DNA from 2 places in the Streptomyces sp. NPDC058464 genome. Region 2 is predicted to be linked to the other one. Evidence: riboswitches for the same ligand, from Rfam matches in the RefSeq annotation. Region 2 holds a riboswitch; the other holds the start of a gene.
The links. A riboswitch is a leader RNA that binds a small molecule or an ion and turns the genes downstream of it on or off. The one in region 2 is predicted to bind glycine.
Positions count from the first base shown of each region.

Region 1 (14,632 bases), on a different contig from region 2:
GGCTGCGCCCTCGGCTTCGGCGGGCTGACGATCCTGGTGGACTGGGACGCCGGCACCCTCACCCCGGCCCGCGCCCTGCTCTGGGTCACCCTGTCGGCCGCGATCCTCACCATGCTGCTGCCGGCCCGCGTCACGGCGGGCCCCGGCTGGCTGGCCGTCCGCGGCCCGCTCCGCCGCCGTACCGTCCGCACCGACTCGCTCGTCTACGTCGGCCAGTACGGGGACGTCGCGGCGCATCTCGTCCTGCGCGACACGCACGGCAGCCGCCTGGAACTCGACCCGGGCGTGCTGCACGCCAACCCCCTGCTCTGGCACGAGCTGGACACCGGCGTCCGCCGCTCCGTGGAGCGCGGCACCCTGCGCCGGGGCGCCGACGTGCTGGCGCAGCTCGGCCACGAGATCGACGACACGAACGCACGCGCGGTCCTCGACGCGTCCGGCCTCACCTGACCGCCGCCCCACGTCCTCCTCCCCCGCCACCCGGCCCTATCGTGAGCGCATGCCTTCCTACACGATCGGCCAGGCGGCACGGCTGCTCGGCGTCAGCCCGGACACCGCCCGCCGCTGGGCCGACGCGGGCCGGATGGCCACCCATCGTGACGAGGGCGGCCGACGGCTCATCGACGGCGCGGACCTCGCCTCGTTCTCCGTCGAACTGGCCAAGGCCGGCTCCGGCGAGGAGGACGCGTCCTACACCTCGGTCCGCAACGCCTTCCCCGGCATCGTCACCGCGATCAAGCTCGGCGACGTCGCCGCCCAGGTCGAGATCCAGGCCGGCCCGCACCGGCTGGTCTCCCTCCTGACCCGGGAGGCGGTCGAGGAACTCGGCCTGGAGGTCGGCATGGAGGCCACCGCCCGGGTGAAGTCGACGAACGTCCACATCGACCGCGTCTGACCGACCATCCGGCGAGCTGACCATCCGGCGAACCGACCACCCGACCGCCTGGTCAGCCGACCATCCGGTCAGCCGGTCAGCAGCTCTACCGCCGATCGGACAACCGCTCGTCCGACAAGCCGCTCATCTGCACAGCAGCGCGGCCCACAGGTCCAGCCGGTCGCTCAGCCGGGACAGGTCCCGGCCGGTGAAGTGCTCCACCCGCTGCATCCGGTAGTGCACGGTGTTGACGTGCAGATGCAGCGCCTCGGCCGTGCGCGCCCAGGAGCCGTCGCAGGCCAGGAAGGTCTCCAGGGTGCTCAACAGCACGGCGGAGGCAGCCCGTTCTCCGTCGAGGAGCGAGCCGAGGACGGCATGGCGGTAGGCCGCGCGGACCTCGGCCGGCACCCCGGTGAGGAGCGCTTCGAGGCTGGTGAGCGTGGCGGTGTCGGTGAGGACCGAGGTGTCCGGGGCGGTGGCGCGGGCCGAGGTGAGTGCGTAGCGTGCCTGCGCCAGCGCCCCCGCCAGCTCGCCCGGCCCCGCCGCCACCGCCCCGGTCCCGCCGTGCAGCGGGACACCCGGTTCGCAGCCTGCGACCAGCTCCCAGACCTCGCCGATGCTCTGCGCGGGCAGCACGGCGAACGCGGTCCCGTCCGGCAGCCGCCCCACCGCCGCCCGCGCCGCGACATGCCCGGCGACCTCCGCCAGCGCGCCCTCGGCGAGCCCCGGCCGCCGTGCCCCGGTGTCGGCGACCACCACCCGGTAGGGCCCGTCGACGGGCAGCCCGCACTCCCCCACCATGTCCCGCAGGACCCCCTCCGCCGCCCCGGCCCCCGCCCCGGCCAGCAGCGCGCCCAGTTCGTCGGCCGCCTGCCGCTCGGCCGACCGGCGCCGGACCGCCGTCTCCTGGCAGCGGCCCAGCGCGGCGGCGACCTCGTGCAGCATCCCGGCCGGCGCGCTGTCCGGCTCGGGCAGGTACAGCAGCCAGCGCTCGTAGGGCGAGACGCTGTCGGCGGCGACGGACACCGTCATCCCGCGCCCGTCCGCGACCAGCGCGGCGGCCTCCCGCGCGGGCACACCGGGTGCGGCGGCCGTGGCCGCGACGGTCCGCCCCGACGGCGTGAAGACGTACGCGGCGGTCCGGTCCAGATGCGCGAAGGCCGCCGCGAGGACGTCCGCGGGCCCGGCCTCCTGCGCGAGCAGCCTGCTCAGCCGGACCCGCGCGGTCTCCGGCAGCGCCTGCCTGCGGCTCAGCTCACCCCACTGCCGCAGGTACACGGTGTCCGTGATCGCCCGGAACATGATGTGCGCCGGCACCCCGGCGACCGGGACACCGTGCCGTACGCACGCCTCCACCAGTTCCTCGGGCACGCCCCCGTGGGTCTCCTCCCCCGCGAACAGCGCCGCGGCCCCGGCCTGCTCGAGGGCCGACACGAACCGCTCCGACTTGCCCGGCGCCCACCACACCAGCCCGCTGAGCACCACCTCCCCCGGCCGCACGAAGCGGGCCGGGTCCTCCAGGTCCGTGACCGTCACCCCGCTGATCTCCCGGGCCAGCAGGGCGGCGTCCTGCGTCCCCAGCGGACGCAGCCCGAGGGAGACGTCCGTGAGGAGGTGTTCGACGTGCATGTGCTCAGACTCCTTGCGACGACCTCGCATTCACCAGGTGAGTGCGAGTTACAGCATCGTAAATGCAAGTGTTTCCGCACGGAACGTCTCTTGGTGAATCATCCAGGACCGGCCCCTCCCGGCTCGCCTTTTCCGTGCCCCGCACCAGTCGTGCGAGTCCCTCGCGCGTTGCTTCACTGACCGGCATGGACCTGAACACGGTGGCGGAGATCCTCGACGCCCGGAACCCGGCCCCCTGGCGCCCCGGCGACGCCTGGCTCGGCGGCGGGACGTACCTCTTCTCCGAGCCCCAGCCGCACCTGCGCCGCCTGGTCGACCTGAGCCGCACCGGCTGGACGCCCGTGCACCACGCCCCGGACGGTTCCCTGGAGATCGCCGCCACCTGCACCGTCGCCCAGCTGTCCCGCTACGCGCGGACCTTGCCGGCGGCCGCCGCCCCGCTCTTCGAGCAGTGCTGCCGGGCCTTCCTCGCCTCCTTCAAGATCTGGAACATGGCCACGGTCGGCGGCAACCTCTGCAACGCCCTCCCGGCCGGCCCGATGATCTCCCTCACGGCCGCCCTCGACGGGGAGTGCCTGCTGATCGCCCAGGACGGCGTGCGACGGCGGGTCCCGGTCGCCGGCTTCGTGACCGGCGCGGGCCGCAAGGACCTGGCCGAGGGTGAGCTGCTGCGCTCGGTCACCCTCCCGGCCCGCGCGCTCGCCTCCCTTACCGCGTTCCGCCAGGCATCCCTCTACGGTCTGGGCCGCTCCGGTGTCCTGGTGATCGGCACCCTGGACCCGGTCGACGGCTCCTTCGCCCTGACCATCACCGCGTCGACCGTGCGACCGGTCCGGCTGTGGTTCCCGCTGCCGCCGACGGCCGAGGCCCTGCGGACGGCGATCGGCGGGGCCGTCGCCGACGACGAGTGGTTCGACGACATCCACGGCCTGCCCGAGTGGCGCCGGCACATGACGTTCCGGTACGCGGAGGAGATCCGACGGGAACTTCGTGAACCGGGGGAGCGATGAGGATCGAGGTCAACGGGCAGTGCCACGACGACGAGCCGCGCGCCGGCCAGTGTCTGCGCACCTACCTCCGCGAGCGCGGCTGGTTCGGGGTGAAGAAGGGCTGCGACGCGGGCGACTGCGGGGCCTGCACGGTGCACGTCGACGGCGAACCGGTGCACAGCTGCCTCTACCCGGCCTTCCGCGCCGACGGCCGCACGGTCACCACCGTCGAGGGCCTGGCCGCCCCCGACGGCGAACTCCACCCCGTACAGCGGAAGTTCCTGGCCGCCCAGGGCTTCCAGTGCGGCTTCTGCACGGCGGGCTTCCTGATGACCACGGCGGCCCTGACCGACGACCAACTCACCGATCTCCCCCGGGCGTTCAAGGGCAACCTGTGCCGCTGCACCGGCTACCGGGCCATCGAGGACGCCGTACGCGGGGTCAGGCACGTCGAGGAGCCGTCCGCCGGCGAGTCCGTCGGCCGCAACCTGCCCGCGCCCGCCGGACCCCAGGTCGTCACCGGCACCGCCCGCTACACCTTCGACGTCGACGTGCCCGGCCTGCTCCACATGAAACTGCTGCGCTCCCCGCACGCCCACGCCCGCATCACCTCGATCGACACCTCGGCCGCCCTGCGCGTGCCCGGCGTGCACGCGGTGTTCACGCATCACGACGCCCCCGAACGCCACTACTCCACCGCCCGCCACGAGCACCCCGAGGAGGACCCCGCCGACACCCGCCTCCTCGACGACACCGTCCGCTACATCGGCCAGCGGGTCGCGGCGGTGGTCGCGGACAGCGAGGCGGCGGCGGAGGAGGGCTGCCGGCGGATCACAGTGGTATATGACATCGCACCCGCGGTCCTGGACCCGGAGGAGGCGATGCGCCCCGGCGCCCCCGTCGTCCACGACAAGGACCCCTCGGCCGCCCGCATCTCCCGCCCGCACGCCAACGTCGTCGGCGAGGCGCACGGCGAGATCGGCGACGTCGAGGCCGGTTTCGCCGAGGCCGACGCCGTCTACGAGGAGACGTTCCGCACCCAACGCGTGCAGCACGCCAGCCTGGAGACGCACGGCGCGATCGCCTGGCTGGACGAGGACGGCCGGCTCACCGTCCGCACCAGCTCGCAGACCCCGTTCCTCACTCGCCGCGCCCTGTGCGCGCTCTACGACCTGCCGCCTGAGCAGGTCCGGGTGGTCGCGGGCCGGGTCGGCGGCGGTTTCGGCGGCAAGCAGGAGATGCTCGTCGAGGACATCGTGGCCCTCGCCGTGCTGCGGCTGCGCCGCCCGGTCAAGCTGGAGTACACCCGCGCCGAGCAGTTCCACGGCGCCACCACCCGGCACCCCTTCACCGTCCACGTGAAGGTGGGCGCCCGCCGGGACGGCACCCTGACCGCGCTCCGGCTCCGGGTGGTCTCGAACACCGGGGCCTACGGCAACCACGGCCCCGCCGTGATGTTCCACAGCGTGGGCGAGTCGACGGCGATGTACCGGGCCGCGCACAAGAAGGTCGACGCCTACTCCGTCTACACCCACACCGTCCCGGCGGGCGCCTTCCGCGGCTACGGCCTGGGCCAGGTGCTGTTCGCGGTCGAGTCCGCCCTGGACGAACTGGCCCGCAGGCTCGGCCTCGACCCCGTCGACCTCAAGGCCCGCAACATCATCGGCCCGGGCGATTCGATGCTCACCCCCGGCGGCCACGAGGAGGACCTGCACATCGCGAGCTACGGCTTCGACCAGTGTGTCTCCATCGTCCGCCGCGCCCAGGCGGAACCCTGCGACCCGGCCCCCGACGGCTGGCTGGTCGGCGAGGGCTCGGCACTGGCGATGATCGCGACGGGTCCGCCGGGCGGTCACATCGCCGACGCCCGGGCCGCCCTGCTCCCCGACGGCGGCTTCGATCTGGCGGTCGGTACGGCCGAGTTCGGCAACGGCACCACGACCGTCCACCGGCAGATCGCGGCCGGTGAACTCGCCACCACCGTCGACCGGATCACCGTCCGCCAGTCCGACACGGACGTCGTACGGCACGACACCGGCGCCTTCGCCTCCACCGGCACCGTGGTCGCGGGCAAGGCCACCCTGCGCGCCGCCCGCGCCCTCGCCGACCTGCTCCTCGACTTCGCCGCGGCCCACCTGCGCGTGCAACGCGCCGACTGCCAGCTGTCCGAGGAGGCTGTCCTGCACCCCGGCGGGCGGCTGCCGCTCAAGGAGCTGTACGCGGCCGCCCGCGCGGTCGGCATCGAGTGCGCCGCCGACGGCCACTTCGGCGGCACCCCGCGCTCGGTCGCCTTCAACTCCCAGTGGTTCAGGGTGGCCGTGGACCCCGGCACCGGGGAGATCCGCATCCTGCGCAGCGTGCACGCCGCCGACGCGGGCAAGGTGATGAACCCCATGCAGTGCCGCGGCCAGGTGGAGGGCGGGGTGGCCCAGGCGCTCGGCGCGACCCTCTTCGAGAACGTACGGCTGGACGCGCGCGGCGAGGTCGAGACGGCCGCCTTCCGCCGCTACCGGCTGCCCCAGTACGCCGACATCCCGCGCACCGAGGTGCACTTCATGGAGACCACCGACGCCATCGGGCCGCTGGGCGCCAAGTCGATGAGCGAGAGCCCGTTCAACCCGGTCGCCCCGGCGCTGGCCAACGCGCTGCGGGACGCGACGGGCGTGCGGTTCACGGAGCTGCCGCTGACGCGTGACCGGGTGTGGCGGGCACTGGATGCCGGCCGCCGTACGTCCCGTCCACCCGAATCTCCCTGATGCCGCTGATGTGCCGGGCCCCGCAACGGTCCTGGGGAAGCACCAGTTGCGGACCCGCCAGGTCCAGCGAGGTGTCGTCGATGCTGACACCGAGCAGAACCGGAGCATGGCCGAAGTCGGGGTCGATCTCCGCCCAGGAGAGCAGGGTGTGGTGCCCGTCGGCGCCGGAGACCGCGATGAGGAACCGCAGCCGGTCCTTGCGCCGGCCGGGGTCGAATCCGGGTCCGGCGTCGGTGAGGACGTCGTACAGCCGTGGGCCGGTGAAGCGGTGGTGCTGGATGCCGCTGGTGGCGCACTCGAAGCTGACCTGGACCCGGTGCTGGGGCCAGCGCAGCAGGTCGGGCACGGTCAGCCGGGTCGGGTGTGCGAGGTCTCCGGTGAGGACGAGTTCGGCGAGCGTCATGCGGCCACCTCCCGGATGACGGTACCCGCGGGGCCTCACCGTACAAACGCACATGCCAGATACAAGTCGTAAGTATGCAGCTCATGCGATGTGACAGAAGACTTACGCCTGGCAAATGCGGCAGTATCATCGCCAGGCGGCTGATACACAGGTCGTAGCAGGGCGCGACAGTTTTCTCATAGAAACCAGAGGAGTTCACTCGTGATGACCCGTTCCGTGCGCCGGACCCGGCGGACGCTCCAGGTGGCCGGTGCCTCGGTCGCGGCCCTGCTGGCCCTGAGCGCCTGTTCCTCCTCCGACGACGACTCGTCGGCGACGACGAAGTCGGACACGTCGTCGGCGGCGACGCCCAAGCTGTCGGGCTCGATCACCGTGTTCGCGGCGGCCTCGCTGCAGGAGAGCTTCACGACCCTGAAGGCCGACTTCGAGAAGGCCCACCCCGGCACCACCGTCAACTTCAGCTTCGGCGGCAGCGACACCCTGGCCGCGCAGATCACCAGCGGTGCGCCGGCCGACGTGTTCGCCGCCGCGAGCCCCAAGACCATGGCGATCGTGACGGACAAGAAGGACACCGCCACCACCCCGGCGACCTTCGTCCGCAACCAGCTGGAGATCGCCACCCTGCCGGGCAACCCCGACAAGATCTCCTCCCTGAAGGACCTCACCAAGTCCTCGCTCAAGGTCGTCCTCTGTGACAAGACGGTGCCGTGCGGCGCCGCCGCGCAGAAGGCCCTGGACGCCAGCAAGCTCAAGCTCACCCCGGTCTCCTACGAGGAGGACGTGAAGTCCGCCCTCAACAAGGTGGTCCTGAAGGAGGCCGACGCCGCGGTCGTCTACAAGACCGACGTGAAGGCCGCCGGCAGCAAGGTGGAGGGCGTGGAGTTCCCCGAGTCCTCGAACGCGATCAACGACTACCCGATCGCCCTCCTCAAGAACGCCCCGAACCCCACGGTGGCCAAGGCGTTCATCGCCCTGGTGCAGTCCGCCGAGGGCCAGCAGGTCCTGAACGAGGCCGGGTTCCTCAAGCCGTGACGAAGACCGACGCGTCCGGCGCCGCCGCCGGCCCCCGCATGGGCGGCCCTCGGCGCCGGCGCGTTCGGGCAGCCGTACCGCTACCGCTCCTCCTCCCCGGAGCGGTAGCTCTGGTCTTCCTGCTCCTGCCGCTGGTCGCCCTGCTGGTGCGGGCCCCCTGGAGCAGCCTCCCGTCCCTGCTGACCAGCACCGAGGTGTGGCAGGCCCTCCAGCTCTCCCTGATCTGCGCCACCGCGGCGACGGCCGTCAGCCTCGTCCTGGGCGTCCCCCTGGCCTGGCTGCTGGCCCGCACGGAGTTCCCCGGCCGGGGCTTGGTCCGCGCACTGGTCACCCTCCCCCTCGTCCTCCCCCCGGTGGTCGGCGGTGTGGCCCTGCTCCTCGCCCTGGGCCGCAACGGGGTGGTCGGCCAGTGGCTGGACGCCTGGTTCGGCATCACCCTCCCCTTCACCACGGCGGGCGTGGTGGTCGCCGAGTCCTTCGTGGCCATGCCGTTCCTGGTGATCAGCGTCGAGGGCACGCTCCGCGCCGCCGACCCCCGCTACGAGGAAGCGGCCACCACACTGGGCGCCTCCCGCTTCACGGCGTTCCGCCGGGTCACGCTCCCCCTCATCGCCCCCGGCATCGCGGCCGGCGCGGTCCTGGCCTGGGCCCGCGCGCTCGGCGAGTTCGGAGCGACGATCACGTTCGCCGGCAACTTCCCCGGCCGCACCCAGACCATGCCGCTCGCCGTCTACCTCGCCCTGCAGAACGACCCCGACACGGCGATCGCACTCAGCCTGGTGCTGCTGACGGTGTCGATCGCGGTGCTCGCGGCATTGCGGGATCGTTGGATGACGGCATCATGAGAACGCCCCTCTGGACGACACCCCGATGACAGACCCACACCCCGCAGCGGCAGACAACACCCAGCCACCCCACGGCCTGTCAACGTCCGCCGACGACACACAACCACCCCGCGGCCTGCCGACAGCCGCCGACGGTGCGCAACCTCCCCGGCGGCCACCCGCAGCCGCCGGCGGTGCGCAATCTCCCCACCACGGACCACCTGCAGCCGCCGATGGCGCGCAGCCCCCACAGGGGCCACCCGCACCTGACACTGACAGCCGCACAGGTGGTGCGGGTGGGAACCCAAACCCGGCCGAAGGCCGGGTACCCACCACGCACCCGCACCCGACCACGCACCCGACCACCCACGGCCTCCACGCCCACCTCGTCGTCACCCGCCCCACCTTCCACCTGGACATCACCCTCACCGCCGCCCCCGGCGAGGTCGTCGCCCTCCTCGGCCCCAACGGCGCCGGAAAGACCACCGCCCTCCGCGCCCTGGCCGGCCTCACCCCCCTCACCACCGGCCACCTCCACCTCGACGGCACGGAGTTGGACCGCACACCCCCCGAATCCCGCCCGGTCGGCGTCGTCTTCCAGGACTACCTCCTCTTCCCCCACCTCACGGCCCTCGACAACGTCGCCTTCGGCCCCCGCTGCCACGGCGCGACCAAGGCCGACGCCCGCACCCAGGCCGCCGCCTGGCTCGACCGCATGGGCCTCACCGAACACGCCGGCGTCAAACCCCGCCGTCTCTCCGGCGGCCAGGCCCAGCGCGTCGCGCTGGCCCGCGCCCTGGCCACCCGCCCCCGCCTCCTCCTCCTGGACGAACCCCTCGCCGCCCTCGACGCCCGCACCCGCCTTGACGTACGGTCCCAACTCCGCCGCCATCTGGCCGAGTTCGAGGCCGTAGCCGTCCTGGTCACGCACGACCCGCTGGACGCCATGGTGCTGGCCGACCGCCTGATCGTCATCGAGGACGGCCGCGTCGTCCAGGAGGGCACCCCCGCCGACATCGCCCGCCACCCGCGCACCGACTACATCGCCCACCTGGTCGGTCTCAACCTCTACCGGGGCCGGGCCGAGGGCCACACCGTCGAACTGGAGACGGGCCCCTCGAACACCACCATCATCACCACCACCGAAGTCCTCGCCGGTGACGTCTTCGTCGCGTTCCCGCCGAGCGCCGTCACCCTCTTCCGGGACCGCCCCACCGGCGCCAGCGCCCGCAACCTCTGGCGCTGCGAGGTCGTCGGCCTGGAGACCCACGGCGACCAGATCCGCGCCGACCTGACCGGCGAACTCGCCCTCGCCGCCGACCTCACCACGGTCGCCGCCGCCGAACTGGACCTGCACCCGGGGGCCCCGGTCTGGGCGACGGTGAAGGCGACCCAGACGCACGCCTACCCGGCGTAGCACCACACGGCAGAGGCCCCGCCGAAGCGGGGCCTCTGGCACGCGATCCCTGTGCGTCAGTCCTCGTACGCGTCCAGCGGCGGGCACGAGCACACCAGGTTCCGGTCACCGAAGGCCTGGTCGATCCGGCGCACCGGCGGCCAGTACTTGTCGGCGGCGGACACCCCGGCGGGGAAGACGGCCTCCTCCCGGCTGTACGCGTGCTTCCACTCGCCGCCCAGCGCACCGGCGGTGTGCGGAGCGCCGCGCAGCGGGTTGTCGTCGGCGGGCCACTCCCCCGCCCCGACCTTGTCGATCTCCGCACGGATGGCGATCATCGCCTCGCAGAACCGGTCCAGCTCGCCGAGGTCCTCGGACTCGGTCGGCTCGATCATCAGCGTGCCGGCCACCGGGAAGGACATCGTCGGCGCGTGGAAGCCGTAGTCGATGAGCCGCTTGGCGACGTCGTCGACGCTCACTCCGGTCGCCTTGGTCAGCGGCCGCAGGTCGATGATGCACTCGTGCGCGACGAGCCCGCCGGGCCCGGTGTAGAGCACGGGGAAGTGCGGCTCCAGCCGCTTGGCGACGTAGTTGGCGCTGAGCACGGCCACCTGCGTGGCCCGCTTCAGCCCCTCGCCGCCCATGAGCCGGACGTACGCCCACGAGATCGGCAGGATCCCCGCCGAGCCCCACGGCGCGGCCGAGATCGGCCCGACGCCCGTCTCCGGCCCGGCGGCGGGCTGCAGCGGGTGGTTCGGCAGGTACGGCGCGAGGTGGGCGCGCACCGCCACCGGACCGACACCGGGACCGCCGCCGCCGTGCGGGATGCAGAAGGTCTTGTGCAGGTTGAGGTGCGAGACGTCGCCGCCGAAGTGACCCGGCTTGGCGACGCCGACCAGGGCGTTGAGGTTGGCCCCGTCGACGTACACCTGGCCGCCGGCCTCGTGCACCTGCGCGCAGATGTCGGCGACGTGCTCCTCGAACACACCGTGCGTGGACGGGTAGGTGATCATCAGCACGGCGAGCTCGTCGCGGTGCTGCTCGATCTTCGCCCGCAGGTCCGCGACGTCGATCTCGCCGTCCTCGGCGGTCTTCACGACGACGACCTTCATGCCCGCCATCACGGCGCTGGCGGCGTTGGTGCCGTGCGCGGACGACGGAATCAGGCACACGGTCCGCTGCGCGTCCCCGTTGGCCCGGTGGTACGCGCGTACGGCGAGCAGCCCGGCCAGCTCACCCTGCGATCCGGCGTTGGGCTGCAGGGAGACGCTGTCGTACCCGGTGACCTCGGCGAGCCGCTCCTCCAGCTCGCGGATGAGGGTCAGGTAGCCCTGCGCCTGCTCGGCGGGCGCGAACGGGTGCAGCTGGCCGAACTCGGGCCAGGTGACCGGTTCCATCTCGGTGGTCGCGTTGAGCTTCATGGTGCAGGAGCCCAGCGGGATCATGCCCCGGTCCAGCGCGTAGTCCCGGTCGGCGAGCCGGCGCAGGTAACGCAGCATCGCGGTCTCGGAGCGGTGCTGCTGGAAGACGGGGTGGGTGAGATAGCCGTCGGTGCGCAGCAGTGCCTCGGGCAGCGTGTCCTCGGCAACGGCGTCCAGCGCCTCGACGTCGCCCTCGACGCCGAAGGCCGTCCAGACGGCGCTCAGCTGGGCGCGGGTGGTGGTCTCGTCGCAGGCCATGGAGACGTGGCCGGCGTCGACGAGCCGCAGGTTGACGCCCCCCTCGCGGGCGGCGGCGACGATCTCGGCGGCCTTGCCGGGCACCCGGGCGGTGAGGGTGTCGAAGTAGGCGCCGTGGACGATCCCGACACCGCCGGCCTTGAGCCCCGCGGCGAGGATCGTGGCGTAGCGATGCGTCCGCTGGGCGATGGCCCTGAGCCCCTCGGGCCCGTGGTAGACGGCGTACATGCCGGCCATCACGGCGAGCAGCACCTGCGCGGTGCAGATGTTGCTGGTGGCCTTCTCCCGCCGGATGTGCTGCTCACGGGTCTGCAGCGCCAGCCGGTACGCCCTGTTGCCGTCGGCGTCCACGGAGACGCCCACGAGCCGTCCGGGCAGGCTGCGTGCGAACTTCTCGCGGACCGCCATGTAACCGGCGTGCGGCCCGCCGAAGCCCATCGGCACACCGAACCGCTGGGTGGTGCCGACGGCGATGTCGGCCCCGAGCTCACCCGGCGAGGTCAGCAGGGTCAGCGCGAGCAGGTCGGCGGCGACGGTGACGAGCGCGCCGATCTCGTGCGCCTGCTCGACGACGGCCTTGATGTCGCGTACGGCACCGGAGGCGCCGGGGTACTGGATCAGCACGCCATTGACCTCACGCGCGGCGAGGTCGGCCGGGATCCCGTCGCTCAGATCGGCGACCACGACCTCCACGCCCGTCGGCTCGGCGCGGGTCTGGATCACGGCGACGGTCTGCGGCAGCGCGTCCGCGTCGACGACGAAGACGCCCTTCTTGTTCTTGCCCATGCGCAGCGACAGGGCCATGGCCTCGGCGGCGGCCGTGCCCTCGTCGAGCAGCGAGGCACCGGAGGTGGGCAGCCCGGTGAGGTCGGCGACCACGGTCTGGAAGTTCAGCAGCGCTTCCAGCCGGCCCTGGGAGATCTCCGGCTGGTACGGCGTGTAGGCCGTGTACCAGGCGGGGTTCTCCATCACGTTGCGCAGGATGACGGGCGGCGTGAAGGTCCCGTAGTACCCCAGCCCGATCATCGAGTCGAGCACCTGGTTCCGGTCGGCCAGCGACCGCAGCTCGGCCAGCACCTCGGCCTCGGTCCGGGCGCCCGGCAGCTCCAGGCGGTCGGCGTTCTTGATCACGTCCGGCACGGCGGCGGCGGTCAGCTCGTCGAGCGAGCCGTACCCGACCTGGGCGAGCATCTTGGCCCGAGCCTCGTGATCGGGCCCGATATGGCGCTGCTCGAAGGGAATACCCTGCTCGAGCTCTGAGAGCGGAACACGCTGGGCGGTCATTGCGGAGGCCTCCTGGTCTGACGCGACCTTCGAGGGGTACCCCGGCGCGGGTACCCCGACGGCCTCCCCCTCTGTCATCTCAACCTGAGAGCTTCACCGGTGCCGCCTCTGCGGTCTCCCGGCTTTCACCGTCGGTGAGGGCGGACACCGTCGACGTCCGCCCTGCTTTCCAGAGTGACCTCGTCCGTGCGGTACGTGGGCCTGAGAGATTCCGGGGAGGATTTGCTCCTTCGGCGCCTCCGGTTGCCCGGAGGACTCTCCCGCACGGGGTCAGCAGCCGCTGCCAGCCTACCAGCGAGGGCAACGCCAGGGCCTTCGAGTGGCCGCCTCCTCCAATGTGCTCTTTTGTAGTGCTTACGGATGAGTTGCGACCAAGTGGAGGGCCCGTGCTGACCGACATCGATCCGCGCAACCTGATCGGCCGCAAGGCGTTCGACCGCAACGGCACGAAGATCGGCACGATCGACGAGGTGTACCTCGACGACGCGACGGGCGTGCCGGAGTGGGCGGCCATACGCACCGGCCTGTTCTCCCGGGACGCCTTCGTGCCCCTGGAACCCAGCGAACTGGTCGAGGGCACCCTGCACGTCCCCTTCGACCGCGCCCTGATCAAGGACGCCCCCGACTTCGGCGTGGGCCGCCACCTCTCCCCCGAGCAGGAACTCCAGCTCTACCACCACTACGGCCTGGACACGGCTCCCCCTCCCCACGGCCACCCGGACCACGATTTCGGCAAGCTGGCAGGCACGGAGGACACGGGGTCGTAAGGCCGACGCCGGGGCGCTGCCCAGCCGCCCGTCCCGACTACTCAGCTACCCAGCTGCGGGCAGTCGTGCCGGTGGGGCGGCACGGGTGGGCGCAGCGGCACCCCGCCAACGCGGGCGAGTGAAATCCCCCGCACCCAGCCCACACCCCGGTCACGCCCCCACCCCGTCCACCGCAACCCCCTGTCATCCCGGCACCAACGGCAACGGCTCCGCCGGCTCCAGCCCAGGGTCCTCGACCCGAAACGTCCGCACCCTCCCCGGCTCCAGGGACCCCGGCGTCTCGAACCGCACCGTCACCCGCCCCAGCCCGCTCCCCTGCACCCATCCGTGCCCGTACTCGGCATGCCGTACATCGTGCCCCGCGGGCCACCGCCGCTCGGCAGCCACCTGTTCCTCCGCTACCGGCTCCGCAACGTCCTCGTCCGCCGCCGCGGACTCCGCCGCCCCCTCCCCTGCCGCCGCCTGCGCGAACAGATCCTCCTGCGTGTAGTCGGCCAGCCCCGACACCCCCACGCCCAGCAACCGCACACCCCCCGTCGTGTCCACCGAGTCCAGCAGCCGCGCGGCCGCCTCCCGCACCACCGCCGGATCGTCGGTCGGCCCCCGCAGCGTCTCCGACCGGGTGAGCGTCGAGAAGTCGTACCGCCGTACCTTGAGCACGATGGTCCGACCCGACAGCCCGGCCCCCCGCAGCCGCCGCACGCACCGGTCGGCCAGCCGCTGCACCTCGATCCCCACCCGCAGCCGGTCGTGGATGTCCACGTCGTAGGTGTCCTCGACCGACACCGACTTCGTCTCCCGCTCGGCCACCACGGGCCGCTCGTCGTGCGCGAGCGCCATCGCGTACAGCGCGTGCCCGTGGGCCTTGCCGAGCAGCCGGACCAGCTCGTCCTCCCCGGCCTCGGCGATCTCGTCGACCGTGGCGATCCCGGCCCGCCGCAGATGGTCCCCGGTCGCCGGCCCCACCCCCGGCAGGGTCCGTACCGTCATGGGCCCCAG
Region 1 covers NZ_JBHXMA010000019.1:9,551-24,182, reverse strand. Annotated here, with positions in the region: gene ACFWPQ_RS24365 (hypothetical protein) at 1-450, shown strand, start outside; gene ACFWPQ_RS24360 (helix-turn-helix transcriptional regulator) at 500-895, shown strand; gene ACFWPQ_RS24355 (PucR family transcriptional regulator) at 1,019-2,503, opposite strand; gene ACFWPQ_RS24350 (FAD binding domain-containing protein) at 2,689-3,513, shown strand; gene ACFWPQ_RS24345 (molybdopterin-dependent oxidoreductase) at 3,510-6,248, shown strand; gene ACFWPQ_RS24340 (molybdopterin-dependent oxidoreductase) at 6,163-6,651, opposite strand; gene modA (molybdate ABC transporter substrate-binding protein) at 6,856-7,683, shown strand; gene modB (molybdate ABC transporter permease subunit) at 7,722-8,528, shown strand; gene ACFWPQ_RS24325 (ABC transporter ATP-binding protein) at 8,554-9,924, shown strand; gene gcvP (aminomethyl-transferring glycine dehydrogenase) at 9,981-12,866, opposite strand; glycine riboswitch at 13,046-13,139, opposite strand; gene ACFWPQ_RS24315 (PRC-barrel domain-containing protein) at 13,253-13,633, shown strand; gene ACFWPQ_RS24310 (DNA polymerase IV) at 13,817-14,632, opposite strand, start outside.
Region 1: it holds a riboswitch for glycine, as region 2 does, so the genes downstream of both, gcvP (aminomethyl-transferring glycine dehydrogenase) here and gcvT (glycine cleavage system aminomethyltransferase GcvT) in region 2, are expected to answer to the same signal.

Region 2 (14,632 bases):
GATGCGCACGTAGTGGGTCCGGTCGTTGCCGCCGTACGTCGGCAGTTTGGGCGCCCAGGTCGCGCCGCTCGCACTGGAGGCGACCGCGCCGGTCCGCTTGTAGGAGTTGACCGTCGGTGCGATGACCGCCTGCAGCGCGGTCGCGTGCTCCAGGATGCCGGCGACGAAGGAGTACGCCGTCTTCGACAGTCCCAGACCGACCGCGTCCCCGTCGCCCTCGCTGCTCGCCGGGAAGACCGGGGTGTCGGTCGCGGTGTCGCGCAGGGAGAGGTGGAGGTGAAGGCCGGAGCCGGTGCGGTTGGCGAACGGCTTCGGCATGAAGGTCGCGATCATGCCCCGCTCCTGGGCGAGCACGCTCAGCAGGTAGCGGAGGGTGACGACTCGATCGGCCGTCGTCAGGGCGTCGGCGTACTGGAAGTTCTGCTCGAACTGGCCGTTGCCGTCCTCGTGGTCGTTGGCGTAGTTGCCCCAGCCGAGCTGGTTCATCGCGGTGCTGATCGAGGTCAGGTGGTCATACATCCGGGTGACGCCACGCGCGTCGTAGCACGGCTGGGCCGCGACGTCGTCGCTGTCCGCCGGGACCAGGGCACCCGCCGCGTCGCGTTTGAGGAGGAAGTACTCCACCTCGGCGCCGGCGTAGGGCGCGAAGCCGGCGGCGGCGGCCTTGGCGACGACCTGCTTGAGGATCACGCGGGGGGCGAAAGGCCACAGCTCGCCCTCCACGTGGGGGTCGCAGTGGACGATCGCCAGGCCTTCCTTGACGAACGGGACGGGTGTGAAGGAGGCGACGTCCGGGATCGCCATCAGGTCGGGGTCCTTGGGCTCCTGCCCGATCGCGCCGACGGCGTACCCGGCGAAGCCGACGCCCGCCGTCGCCAGCTCGTCGACAGCCTCGACAGGCACGAGCTTGGCACACGGCTTGCCATTGAGGTCGACGAAGAGCGCCAGGAGGAACTTGGTGCCGCTGGCCTCGCAGAGGGCGGCCAGGTCGAGGTTGTCGGTCATCATGGCTCCTGAAGTCAGGTTCACTGAAATGAATCAGCGTCTCCGCAGAGTAGACACAGTAGACGTTTCGACCTCGTTTCGGAACAGTTAGGTCCGAATCTCGTGAGCCTCGGATCCGGTCTTACGGATCGCACGGTCGATGCGCGTCGCGGCGGCCGTGCGACGAGTCACCGTCGTCGACCTCGGCTCGCGCCGAGCCGAGGTCGCGAGGCTCACACCGGGGCGATGTCCCCGCCCCTGCGGCTTGCCGCGGGCGAGGAAGCCGCCATGGCGGCAAGCGCACCGGTCCGGTTACCGGCGACAGTGACCACCGGATGGAGGCCGTACGCCGTCTCGACGGACTTCTGGCACGACACGGTGACTTTTGTTATTCGGATGGGGAGTCGGTGGCTCTGTGGCTTGGGCGGAAACGGGTGGCCGATTCCCTCGCAGGGCTCGGATCCTCCGTGGTCATCAAGCACGACGATGCGTCCCGAGGGTTGACACGTGAGGAACAGCCGGACCACGGGCTGCGACCTCGCCGAGCGCGGTCGGGATCCGCGCGCGATCCTGTGTCCGGGCGACGCTTACGGGATCGATGTGTACTGCCGCGAGGATGTCGTCGACCAGCTCATGCAGGGCCAGGGCGGATTCACCGCACACGACGGCGCGAGGGGTCCGTGCGCACACGGTCGGTGGATCCGCGTCTGTGCCCCCTCCGGGGCGTCTGCCCGTCGGTGCAACCCCACGGGACAGTTCGGCCATCCGCGCTTCTGTGACCGAGTGCGCCAGATCGCGGGGGAGAGCAGGGCCTGACGCGCCCGCGCCGTCGTGAAGGTGGGGGAGAGGCCGGCCAGCCGCTGTTGCAGGCGCGAGTTTTCCGCAGCGTCCATGTATCGAATGATCCCCTCAAGTGGACTCAGGGGACCGATTTGATACGTCCGGTGGCCGGTGGGCGGCGTATCCGGTGTTGATCACGTGCTGTGAAACCGCAGGTCAAGAGCTCTTTCCATGAGGACTTCCCGGGGACTTCGCAGGGACTTTCACGTCTGTCCCAGGGACTTTCCGGGGACTTTCCCCCGCGTGAGAAGGGAAGGCCCCGACAGCACCGAAAGGCACGAACACGCTGGGCAGGGCCGGTTTCCCTAGCACTCGATGATGTTCACCGCCAGCCCGCCCCGGGCCGTCTCCTTGTACTTGACGCTCATGTCGGCGCCCGTGTCCTTCATGGTCTTGATGACCTTGTCCAGGGACACCTTGTGGGAGCCGTCGCCGCGCATGGCCATGCGGGCCGCGGTGACCGCCTTGACCGCGGCCATGCCGTTGCGCTCGATGCACGGGATCTGGACCAGGCCGCCGACCGGGTCGCAGGTGAGGCCGAGGTTGTGCTCCATGCCGATCTCGGCCGCGTTCTCGACCTGTTCCGGGGAGCCGCCGAGGACCTCGGCGAGGGCGCCCGCCGCCATCGAGCAGGCCGAGCCGACCTCGCCCTGGCAGCCGACCTCGGCGCCCGAGATGGACGCGTTCTCCTTGAAGAGCATGCCGATCGCGCCGGCGGCGAGGAGGAAGCGGACCACTCCGTCCTCGTCGGCGCCCGGCACGAAGTTGATGTAGTAGTGCAGGACCGCCGGGATGATGCCCGCCGCGCCGTTCGTGGGGGCGGTGACCACGCGGCCGCCCGCCGCGTTCTCCTCGTTCACGGCCATCGCGTAGAGCGTGATCCACTCCATCGCGTGCGCCAGCGGGTCGCCCTCGGCGCGCAGCTGGCGGGCGGTCACGGCCGCCCGGCGCTTCACCCGGAGCCCGCCCGGCAGGATGCCCTCCCGGGACATGCCGCGGGACACACAGGCCCGCATCACCCCCCAGATGTCCAGCAGGCCCTCGCGGATCTCGGCCTCGGTGCGCCAGGCCCGCTCGTTCTCCAGCATCAGCGCGGAGATCGACAGACCCGTCTCCTGCGTCAGGCGGAGCAGCTCGTCGCCGGTGCGGAACGGGTACTTCAGGACGGTGTCGTCCAGCTTGATGCGGTCCGCGCCGACCGCCTCCTCGTCGACGACGAACCCGCCGCCGACCGAGTAGTACGTCTTGGAGAGGAGCTCCGCGCCGGACGCGTCGTACGCCCACACGGTCATGCCGTTCGCGTGGTAGGGGAGCGTCTTGCGGCGGTGGAGTTTCAGGTCGTTGTCGAAGGAGAACGCGATCTCGTGCTCGCCGAGGAGGGACAGGCGCCCCGTGGCCTTGATCGCCTCGATGCGGTCGTCCGCCGTCTCCACGTCCACCGTGCGCGGCGAGGCGCCCTCCAGGCCGAGCAGCACCGCCTTCGGGGTGCCGTGGCCGTGGCCGGTCGCGCCGAGGGAGCCGTACAGCTCGCAGCGTATCGAGGCGACGGACTCCAGCAGCGCCTCGTTGCGGAGCCGGCGGGCGAACATGCGGGCCGCGCGCATCGGGCCGACGGTGTGGGAGCTCGACGGGCCGATGCCGATCGAGAACAGGTCGAAGACCGAGATGGCCACGGGAACTCCTCCAGAGAGGGTGGGGGCACACGTCGTCGGGTGCCCCCACCAGGGAACTACTTGTTCAGACCGGGGTAAAGCGGGTGCTTCGCGGTCAGTGCCTCGACCCGGGCCTTGAGGGCCGCCGCGTCGTAGGACGGCTTCAGCGTCTCGGCGATCACGTCCGCGACCTCGGCGAAGTCCTCGGCCGTGAAACCGCGGGTGGCCAGCGCCGGGGTGCCGATCCGCAGACCCGAGGTGACCATCGGCGGCCGCGGGTCGTTGGGGACGGCGTTGCGGTTGACCGTGATGCCGACCTCGTGGAGGCGGTCCTCGGCCTGCTGCCCGTCCAGCTCGGACTCGCGCAGGTCCACGAGGATCAGGTGGACGTCCGTACCACCGGAGAGGACGTTCACGCCGGCCTCGCGGGCGTCGGCGGCGGTGAGCCGCTCCGCCAGGATGCGCGCGCCCTCCACCGTACGACGCTGCCGCTCCTTGAAGTCCTCCGAGGCGGCGACCTTGAACGAGACCGCCTTCGCCGCGATCACGTGCTCCAGGGGACCGCCCTGGAAGCCCGGGAAGACGGACGAGTTCAGCTTCTTCGCGAAGTCCTTGCGGGCCAGGATGATGCCGCCGCGCGGGCCGCCCAGCGTCTTGTGGGTCGTGGAGGTGACCACGTCGGCGTACGGCACCGGGTTCTCGTGCAGACCGGCGGCGACCAGGCCGGCGAAGTGGGCCATGTCGACCCACAGGTACGCCTCGACCTCGTCGGCGATCCGGCGGAACTCCGCGAAGTCCAGCTGGCGCGGGTACGCCGACCAGCCCGCGATGATCACCTTCGGCCGGTGCTCCTTGGCGAGCCGCTCCACCTCGGCCATGTCGACCAGGCCGGAGTCGTCCACGTGGTAGGCCACGACGTCGAACTGCTTGCCGGAGAAGTTCAGGCGCATGCCGTGGGTCAGGTGGCCGCCGTGGGCGAGGTCCAGGCCGAGGATGGTGTCCCCGGGCTGGGCCAGCGCGAACAGGGCCGCCTGGTTGGCGGAGGCACCGGAGTGCGGCTGCACGTTGGCGTACTCGGCGCCGAACAGCTCCTTCACCCGGTCGATGGCGATCTGCTCGGTGACGTCGACGTGCTCGCAGCCGCCGTAGTAGCGGCGGCCCGGGTAGCCCTCGGCGTACTTGTTGGTGAGGACCGAGCCCTGCGCCTCCATGACCGCCAGCGGAGCGAAGTTCTCCGAGGCGATCATCTCCAGGGTGGACTGCTGGCGCACCAGCTCGGCGTCGACCGCGGCGGCTACCTCGGGGTCGAGCTCGTGCAGGGGCGTGTTCAGAACGGACATCTGTTTCTACGACTCCTAGGCCGGGGTCTGCGGCGGCTCTCAGCCGGCGGTGAAGGCGGTGTACTCGTCGGCGGAGAGCAGGTCGCCCGGCTCGTCCGTGACGCGCACCTTGAACAGCCAGCCGCCCTCGAAGGGGGCCGAGTTCACCAGGGACGGGTCGTCGACGACGTCCTCGTTGACCGCGGTGATCTCACCGGTGACCGGCGCGTACAGGTCGGACACCGACTTGGTGGACTCCAGCTCGCCACAGGACTCGCCCGCGGTCACCGTGTCGCCGACCGCCGGGAGCTGGACGAAGACGACGTCACCGAGCGCGTTGGCCGCGTGCTCCGTGATGCCGACCGTCGCCACGCCGTCCTCGGCGGCCGTCAGCCACTCGTGCTCCTTGCTGTAACGCAGCTGCTGGGGGTTGCTCATGGCTTGAATTCTCCTGTACGCGAGGAAGTGCTGGTGAAGGGGGGAAGGCTGGAGACGTACGTGACCTGCGGGGATGTGCGCGGGGTCACGTCCAGTGGCTACTTCTGGCGCTTGTAGAACGGCAGTGCCACGACCTCGTACGGCTCGTGGCTGCCCCGGATGTCCACGCCGACGCCCGCCGTGCCCGGCGCCGCGTGCGCCGCGTCGACGTACGCCATGGCGATCGGCTTGCCCAGGGTCGGGGAGGGGGCGCCCGAGGTGACCTCGCCGATCACCTCGCCGCCGGCGACGACCGGGTATCCGGCGCGCGGTACCCGGCGGCCCTCGGCGACCAGGCCGACGAGCACCCGCGGCGGCCGGGAGGCGGCGCGGTCGGCGGCCTCCCGGAGCGCCGCGCGCCCCACGAAGTCGCCCTCCTTCTCGAACTTCACCACCCGGCCGAGCCCGGCGTCGAAGGGGGTGAGCTCCGTGGTCAGCTCGTGCCCGTAGAGCGGCATGCCCGCCTCCAGGCGGAGGGTGTCCCGGCAGGACAGCCCGCAGGGCACCAGGCCCACCGGGGCACCCGCCTCGGTCAGCGCCTGCCACAGCTCCACCGCGTGCTCCGGCTTCACGAACAGCTCGAAGCCGTCCTCGCCGGTGTAGCCGGTGCGGGCGATCAGCGCCGGGACGCCGGCGACGGTGCCGGGCAGGCCGGCGTAGTACTTCAGGCCGTCCAGGTCCGCGTCGGTGAGCGACTTGAGGATCCCGGGCGACTCCGGGCCCTGCACGGCGATCAGCGCGTACGCGTCGCGGTCGTCGCGGACCTCGGCGTCGAACCCGGCGGAACGCTCCTGCAGGGCGTCGAGGACGACCTGGGCGTTGGAGGCGTTGGCGACCACGAGGTACTCGGTCTCCGCCAGCCGGTAGACGATCAGGTCGTCCAGGATGCCGCCGTCGGCCCGGCAGATCATGGTGTAGCGGGCGCGGCCCACGCCGACGGAGGCGATGTTGCCCACCAGGGCGTGGTTCAGCAGGGCGGCCGCGTCCGGGCCGGTCACGGTGATCTCGCCCATGTGGGAGAGGTCGAAGAGCCCGGCCCTGGTCCGGACCGCGACGTGCTCGTCGCGCTCGGAGCCGTAGCGCAGGGGCATGTCCCAGCCGGCGAAGTCGGTCATGGTCGCGCCGAGCGAGCGGTGCAGGGCATCGAGCGCGGTGCGGCGGGGTGCGGCGGAATCGGTACTGCTCATCGGTCGGTCGTCTCCCAGAGGTCCCGAGGGCATGACAGGCGAGGGCTGTCCTCCCCATCTGTCATCGGAACCTGAGAGGTTCGCCCTGACCACGGAGGTGATCACGGCTTGCACCTTGGGTGGAGCCACTGACACAGCGGCCCGCTTTTCAGATGTGCCTCGCCCGCGCGGTAACGGGGGCCTGAGAGATTCAAGGGAGGGACTTGCTCCTTCGGCGCCCCAGCGACGACGGCTGGGGACTCTCCCGCGCGGATTCAAGCGGCCGGTATGCAGTTGGCGCGGACATCATTGCACGCCGCCCGGCGGCATGGCAGACCGGCCTGCCCCGCCCCGCGTCCTCTCTCTTTGTAGCCGGGCTGTTGCCGGACGCGCACGGAACCGCGAGACACCGTGCATTACCTTCTCTTTACATTAAGCGGGGAGAACCTTTCCTGAACCCCCCGGGAGGACGGTCACGGTGACAAGGACCACGGCATACGCGACGACGACGGGCATCGCCCTGCCCCAGCAGCCGACGGCCCCGGCCCGCGAGCGGGTCGGCGAGCTCCCCGCACCGGTCGTCCGCGACCTGCGCGACCGCGCCGGGCACAGCCCGCACGGCCTGCTCTTCGGCCCGCGTGACCTGGTGGTGGTGACCGGGCTGCCCGGCAGCGGCAAGTCGACCCTGATGCACCGCACCGTCCAGGGCATCCGCATCGACTCCCAGGACACCCGCGACCGCTGGGACGCCCGCCTGGCCCGCCTCCTGCCCTACGCCCTCTACCGCCCGCTGGTCCGCCTCGCCCACTACGCCGGGCTGCGCCGGGCCCTCGGCACCGGCGAGGGCGTGGTCGTGCACGACTGCGGTACGCAGGCCTGGGTACGCGACTGGCTGGCCCGGGAGGCCCACCGCCGCGGCGGCACCCTGCACCTGGTCCTCCTGGACGTCACGGTCGGCACGGCACTGGACGGCCAGCGCGAGCGCGGCCGGGGCGTCTCCCGGTACGCCTTCCTGCGCCACCGCAGGGCGGCCGGCCGGCTGCTGCGCGCGGCGGAGAAGGGCAAACTGCCCGCAGGCGTCGGCTCGGCGGTGCTCCTCGACCGGGACGCGGCGGACGTCCTGCGCCGGATCGCCTTCGCGCGCTGAGATCGCCTGCGCGCGCCGAGGCCGCCCGCGCGGGCCACGACCGCCCGCGCACGCCGGGATCGCCCGCGGACTCCGCATCGACGGGTGGCTTTGTCGGTGTCACCCGCTAGCCTTTCCAGCCTCAGCAGTGGTTTCCAGCAGGCGGTAGGCAGATGGACTTCCCGGCGGACATTCCCGCGGACTTCCCGGCACAGGCGCACCCCCACCCGCACGGCGGGTGGCCCGGCAACGAACTGGAGGAGGTGCTGTCGGCCTCCCTCGGCGTGCCCGCGGCGGCGGGCCGGCTCATCGAGGTACTGGGCCGGAGCTTTCTTTGGATCCCGCTGCCGGAGGGCGGCGGCCCGCACAGCGGCCCGCTGGACCTGCCCACCACGCAGATCGAGGGCCAGGTGTACGTGCCGGTCTTCAGCTCGGAGGAGCAGTTCCGCCTGGTGGCCGGTTCCCATCTGTCGTACACGATCGCCCCGGCCGTCGAGTTCGCCCGCGGCCTGCCCCCGCAGGTCGGCATCGCCGTGAACCCCGGGGGAGTGGTCGGCGTCCCGCTGCCGCCGGAGGCGGTCGCCCAGCTCTGCCGCTCCGGCCGCTCCGAACTGGACGGCCCCGCCTCGGGCGGCCGGGTCCGCCTCTTCGAACCGGACTGGCAGGACGACCCGATGGACTTCCTGGCCGCGGCGTCGGCGGAGTTCGCGGCGATCGGCGTGGTCGCCACGGCCCGCCGCTGCCTGGCCGCGGTCGAGACGGCGGAACCGGTGATGTTCGTGGGGGTCGAACTCTCCCAGTGGGAGGGCGACCTGCGGGCCGCGCCCCTGGAGGCCCTGGGCAGGGCCCTGGGCCAGGTCCCGGTGAAGTGGCCGGTCAACCTCGTCCTCCTCGACGTGGCGGACGACCCGGTGGGCCACTGGATGCGGGAGAACGTCCGGCCCTTCTACCAGTACGGCCACTGAAGCCCCCTGCCTGCGCAGCCGACCCAGGGGCAGCCAACCCAGGGGCGCGGGGAACTGCGCGACAAGCCACCGACGACCCGCACTCGCCGACGGACAACCGGCGCCACTCCCCTTGGCGCATAAGCTGTCTCCAAACGCGGGGCGGCCCTCCATACGCGGGGCACCAGATGAAGGGGCGGTAACACGTGAGCGCCAGCGGCACCGCGGCGACCGGACAGGTCGAGCACATGCTGCGCCAGGTAACCCCCGGGCGCTACGACGCCTACGAGGCACTCCTCCGCGCCCTCGCCACGCCCTCCTCCGGCCAGATCTGGATGCTGCTCTGGCACGGCCAGGCCGGCTCCCCCGACGCCCAGTACGGGAACATGGAGGTCGACGGCCACGGCTACGCCCCCTGCGTGACCTCGGCCCAGGAACTCTCCGCGAGCGGCTGGAACCGCTCGTACGAAGTGGTCGACGGCGTCGACGTGGCCCGCACCCTCTACCCCGACCACTTCGGCCTCTGGCTCAACCCGCACGCCCCGGGCGGCGGCGTCGGCATCCCCTGGCTGGACCTGCGCCGCATCGCCACCGGCCTGGACCGCCAGCCGGCCGGCCCGCTGCGGCTCGCCGAACCGGCCATCGAGATCCCGCAGTTCTACGCCCTGCTCACGCAGAACGCCCACCGCACCCGCGCGGTCCGCTCGCTGCGCCGTGCCTGGGTGCAGCCGGCCCTCGGGGCGCCGTATCTCGCCATCGGCCTGGACGTGTACGACACCTCGCCGCCGGCCGTGGACTCGGTGCGGGCGATGATGCAGCAGTCGATCGGAGCGGTGCCGGACGGGCTGCCGGTGTCGACGGTGGCGATGACCGACGAGTACGACCCGGTCGTGATGTGGATGCGGGCGACGGCACGGCCGTTCTACGACCGCGAGGCCCACGCGGCGCTGCCGCCGGCGCCCGCGACGGGGTACGGGTACCCGCCGGCCCAGGGCGCCTACTGACGCGACGCGGCGCTCCCGCCGGACCGGTCGGGAGGATTCACAGGTTTTACGTAACGAACGCATTTCTCCGCGCGTAGATGACGGTGGAACGTTCCGTTCCGGCCGGATTCGGCGTTATGTCCCAACTGGCCCGCGTCCGGGGGGCGTTACCCACTGTTCGGATAACGGAATCCCTCGGACTGCATCACGGTTGCGCATACTTTCTCCGCGAGATCTGGCGGGTGATCGCGACGACGCTGAAGACTCGCCAGTCAGACACGAGGTTTAAACCTCGTGATTGAGCAAGTCGACAAAGCCGCAATCCGCGGCTGGCGTAGGCCGGTCACCGCCGGCGAGAGGGGTCGCTCACCGTGACCGCACCGATCGAGACCACCGAGGCACAGCCGGAGGCTGTGCTGGAGGGTGCCGGTAAGCGGCAGATCGAGGGTCGCTCCCTCGGGCAGATCGCCTGGTCCCGGTTCAAGAAGGACCGGGTCGCCGTCGCGGGCGGCATCGTTGTCGTGCTGCTGATCCTCGTCGCGGTCCTCGCCCGTCCCATCCAGGCCCTGTTCGGTCTCGACCCCAACGCCTTCCACCAGGACCTCATCGACGCCAACACCTCGCTGCCCAACGGCGGCTGGGGCGGCATGAGCCTGAGCCACCCGCTGGGCGTGGACCCGAAGTTCGGCCGGGACATCGCCACCCGCATCCTCGAGGGCTCCTGGGTGTCGCTGGTGGTGGCCTTCGGCTCGACCATCCTGTCCAACGTGATCGGCGCGATCATGGGCGTCGTCGCCGGCTACTACGGCGGCCGTGTCGACTCGATCATCAGCCGGCTGATGGACACCTTCCTCGCCTTCCCCCTCCTGCTGTTCGCCATCGCCATCTCCGCCACCCTGCAGGGCGGCGCGTTCGGCCTGAACGGACTGCCGCTGCACCTGAGCGTGCTCATCTTCGTCATCGGCTTCTTCAACTGGCCCTACCTGGGCCGGATCGTCCGCGGCCAGACCCTGGCCCTGCGGGAGCGCGAGTTCGTCGACGCCTCCCGCGGCATGGGCGCCAGGGGCCCGTACATCCTGTTCCGCGAGCTGATGCCCAACCTGGTCGGCCCGATCATCGTCTACTCGACGCTGCTGATCCCGACCAACATCCTCTTCGAGGCGTCCCTCAGCTTCCTCGGCGTCGGCATCCAGCCCCCGCAGGCTTCCTGGGGCGGCATGCTCCGCGAAGCGGTGACGTACTACCAGGTCGATCCCGAGTACATGATCGTGCCCGGCCTTGCCATCTTCGTGACCGTGCTGGCGTTCAACCTGCTCGGTGACGGTCTCCGCGACGCTCTCGACCCGCGCAGCCGCTGACGCCTGCTGTCAACGAGAGCCCGAAAAGTTTCCGACAATGGAGGGGAACCCACCCATCATGCGAAGGTCAGCGCTGGCCGCGATCGCGGCCATCGGCTCCGCCACCCTGCTGGTTGCAGGGTGCAGCAAGGCCGATGACAACAAGGACGGCAACGGTGGCGGCAGCTCCGCCGCGGCCAACGCGGCTACCAAGGGTGTCGTCAACGCGTCCGACAAGAAGGGCGGGACGGTCACCTACGAACTGTCCGACGTCCCGGACTCGTTCGACCCCGGTAACACGTACTACGCGTACATGTACAACTTCAGCCGGCTGTACGCCCGCCCGCTGATGACGTTCGAGCCCGGCCCCGGTTCCAAGGGCAACACCCTGGTCCCGGACCTCGCGGCGAGCAAGGGTGTCTCCAGCGACGGCGGCAAGACCTGGACGTACAAGCTGCGTTCGGGCGTGAAGTACCAGGACGGCACGGTGATCACGTCCAAGGACGTGAAGTACGCCGTGGAGCGCTCCAACTTCGCGCGTGACGTGCTCTCCCTCGGCCCGAACTACTTCCAGCAGTTCCTGGTCGGCGGCGACAAGTACAAGGGTCCCTACAAGGACAAGAGCGCCAAGGGCCTCGCGTCCATCGAGACCCCGGACGACACCACGATCGTCTTCCACCTGAAGCAGGCCTTCCAGGAGTTCGACTACCTGGTCTCGGCCCCGCAGACGGCTCCGGTCCCGCAGGCCAAGGACAACGGCGTCGACTACGTCAAGAACATCGTGTCCTCCGGCTCGTACCAGTTCCAGAGCTACCAGGACGGCAAGCAGGCCGTGCTGGTCCGCAACAAGAACTGGGACGCGAAGACCGACCCGCTGCGCAAGCAGCTGCCGGACAAGATCGTCGTCAACCTGAAGGTCAACCCGGAGACGATCGACAAGGACGTCCTGGCCGGCGACGCGATCGACCTCGCCGGATCGGGTGTCCAGGCCGCCACGCAGGCCCAGGTGCTCACCGACTCCGCCAAGAAGGCCAACACGGACAACACCTACGGTGGCCGTCTGGTCTACATGGCGATCAACACCAAGCTGAAGCCGTTCGACAACGTCGCCTGCCGCAAGGCCGTCGAGTACGCGATCGACAAGGTCTCGGTGCAGACCGCCGAGGGCGGCCCGATCCGCGGTGACGTCGCCACCACGGTGCTGCCGCCGGACATCCCGGGCTACTCGAAGGCCGACGTCTACGCCACCACGGGCAACAAGGGTGACGTGGCCAAGGCCAAGGCGCAGCTGAAGGCCTGCGGCAAGACGTCGATCAACACCAACATCACGGCCCGCTCGGACCGCCCGACGGAGATCGACGCCGCCACGGCGATCATCAACTCGCTGAAGAAGGTGGGCATCAACGCCACCCTCAAGCAGTACCCGTCGGGCAAGTACTTCACCGACTACGCCGGTGTCCCGAACTTCGTCAACAAGCAGAACGTCGGCCTGATGATGATGCAGTGGGGTGCCGACTGGCCGTCCGGCTACGGCTTCCTGCAGCAGATCCTGAACGGCCAGGCGATCAGCCAGTCCGGTAACACCAACCTGTCGCAGTACGACAACAAGTCGGTCAACACCCTGCTGGCCAAGGCGATCGGTACGCAGGACGACACCGAGCGCAACAGCATCTACAAGCAGATCGACGCGCAGACCATGGACGACGCCGCCCTGGTGCCGTTGACCTACTTCAAGGTCCTGCTGGCCCGCCCGACCACCTTCACCAACCTGGTCTCCACGGCGGCATTCAGCGGCGAGTACGACTACCTCAACATCGGCGTCGCGTCGAAGTAGCAGCCCCGGAAGGCAGGTGAAGGCATTGGTGCCCGCGGGCCGGAAGGCCCGCGGGCACCAGCGCCGATCCCCGTGATCTCGTACATCCTCCGTCGGACGCTCGCAGCGGTGATCCTGCTGCTGGTCGTCTCCGCGGTCACCTTCGCGATCTTCTTCGTGCTCCCACGTCTGGCCGGGCAGACCGCCGACCAGCTGGCGCAGCAGTACATCGGCAAGAGCCCGTCGAAGGCGGACATCGTCGCGGTCAAGCACAACCTCGGTCTGGACCAGCCCGTCTACGTCCAGTACTGGCACTTCATCAAGGGGATCGTCTCCGGCGCCACCTATGATCTGGGCCCCACCACGGTGCACTGCGACGCGCCGTGCTTCGGCTACTCCTTCAAGACCCACCAGGCCGTCTGGCCGCAGCTCACCTCCCGGATGCCGGTCACCCTGTCGCTGGCCCTCGGTGCCGCCGTCCTGTGGCTGGTCTCGGGTGTGGCGATCGGCGTGGTCTCCGCGCTGAAGCCGCGCTCCTTCTTCGACCGCACCTTCATGGGTGTGGCCCTCGCCGGTGTCTCGCTGCCCATGTTCTTCACGGGCAACCTGGCGATCCTGCTCTTCACCTATCAGTGGCCGATCTTCGGCCGAACGTACGTCCCGTTGACGGAGAACCCGGCGCAGTGGGCCAACACCCTCATCCCCGCCTGGTGCTCGCTCGCCCTCCTGTATTCGGCCATCTACGCGCGGCTCACCCGCTCGGGCATGCTGGAGACGATGAACGAGGACTACATCCGCACGGCCCGAGCCAAGGGCCTGCGCGAGCGCAAGGTCGTCGTCCGGCACGGACTTCGTGCCGCGCTCACCCCGATCATCACCGTCTTCGGCATGGACCTCGGTCTGCTGCTCGGCGGCGCGGTGATCACCGAGACCGTGTTCTCGCTGCACGGCATCGGCCAGTACGCGGTGCAGGCCATCGACGACAACGACCTGCCGCCCATCCTGGGTGTGACCCTGCTCGCCGCCTTCTTCGTCGTCATCGCAAATCTCCTGGTGGACATGCTCTACGCGGCCGCCGACCCGCGGGTGAGGCTCTCGTGACCGAACTCTCCAAGACCGGCGCCGCCGTGGGCGAGCCCACGCCGGCCGCCCCGTCCGACGCCTTCCTCGAAGTCCGCGACCTCAAGGTGCACTTCCCGACCGACGACGGCATCGTCAAGTCGGTCGACGGCCTCAGTTTCTCGCTGGAGAAGGGCAAGACCCTCTCCATCGTGGGCGAGTCCGGCTCCGGCAAGTCCGTGACCTCGCTGGCCATCATGGGCCTGCACCGGCTCGGCGCGCGCGGCAAGAACGTGCAGATGTCCGGCGAGATCTGGCTCGGCGGCAAGGAGCTGGTGAACGCGTCCCCGGACGAGGTGCGCCGGCTGCGCGGCCGCGAGATGGCGATGATCTTCCAGGACCCGCTGTCCGCGATGCACCCGTACTACAAGATCGGCGACCAGATCGTCGAGGCGTACCGGGTCCACCACAACGTCAGCAAGAAGGTCGCCCGCGCCCGCGCCATCGAGATGCTCGACCGGGTCGGCATCCCCGAGCCCGCCAAGCGTGTCGACGGCTACCCGCACGAGTTCTCCGGCGGTATGCGCCAGCGCGCCATGATCGCCATGGCCCTGGTCAACAACCCCGAGCTGCTCATCGCGGACGAGCCGACCACCGCCCTCGACGTCACCGTCCAGGCGCAGATCCTCGACCTGATCCGGGACCTGCAGAAGGAGTTCGGCTCCGCGGTCATCCTCATCACCCACGACCTGGGTGTGGTGGCCGAGATCGCCGACGACGTCCTGGTGATGTACGGCGGCCGGTGCGTGGAGCGCGGCCCGGTCGACGAGATCTTCGAGAAGCCGCAGCACCCCTACACCTGGGGTCTGCTGGGTTCGATGCCGCGCATCGACCGGGAGACCTCCGACCGGCTCATCCCGGTCAAGGGTCAG
Region 2 covers NZ_JBHXMA010000041.1:70,726-85,357, reverse strand. Annotated here, with positions in the region: gene glnT (type III glutamate--ammonia ligase) at 1-1,005, opposite strand, end outside; gene ACFWPQ_RS40130 (L-serine ammonia-lyase) at 2,130-3,497, opposite strand; gene glyA (serine hydroxymethyltransferase) at 3,554-4,816, opposite strand; gene gcvH (glycine cleavage system protein GcvH) at 4,856-5,233, opposite strand; gene gcvT (glycine cleavage system aminomethyltransferase GcvT) at 5,332-6,459, opposite strand; glycine riboswitch at 6,618-6,716, opposite strand; gene ACFWPQ_RS40110 (AAA family ATPase) at 6,917-7,585, shown strand; gene ACFWPQ_RS40105 (enhanced serine sensitivity protein SseB) at 7,738-8,529, shown strand; gene ACFWPQ_RS40100 (enhanced serine sensitivity protein SseB C-terminal domain-containing protein) at 8,715-9,512, shown strand; gene ACFWPQ_RS40095 (ABC transporter permease) at 9,863-10,849, shown strand; gene ACFWPQ_RS40090 (ABC transporter substrate-binding protein) at 10,887-12,662, shown strand; gene ACFWPQ_RS40085 (ABC transporter permease) at 12,735-13,742, shown strand; gene ACFWPQ_RS40080 (ABC transporter ATP-binding protein) at 13,739-14,632, shown strand, end outside.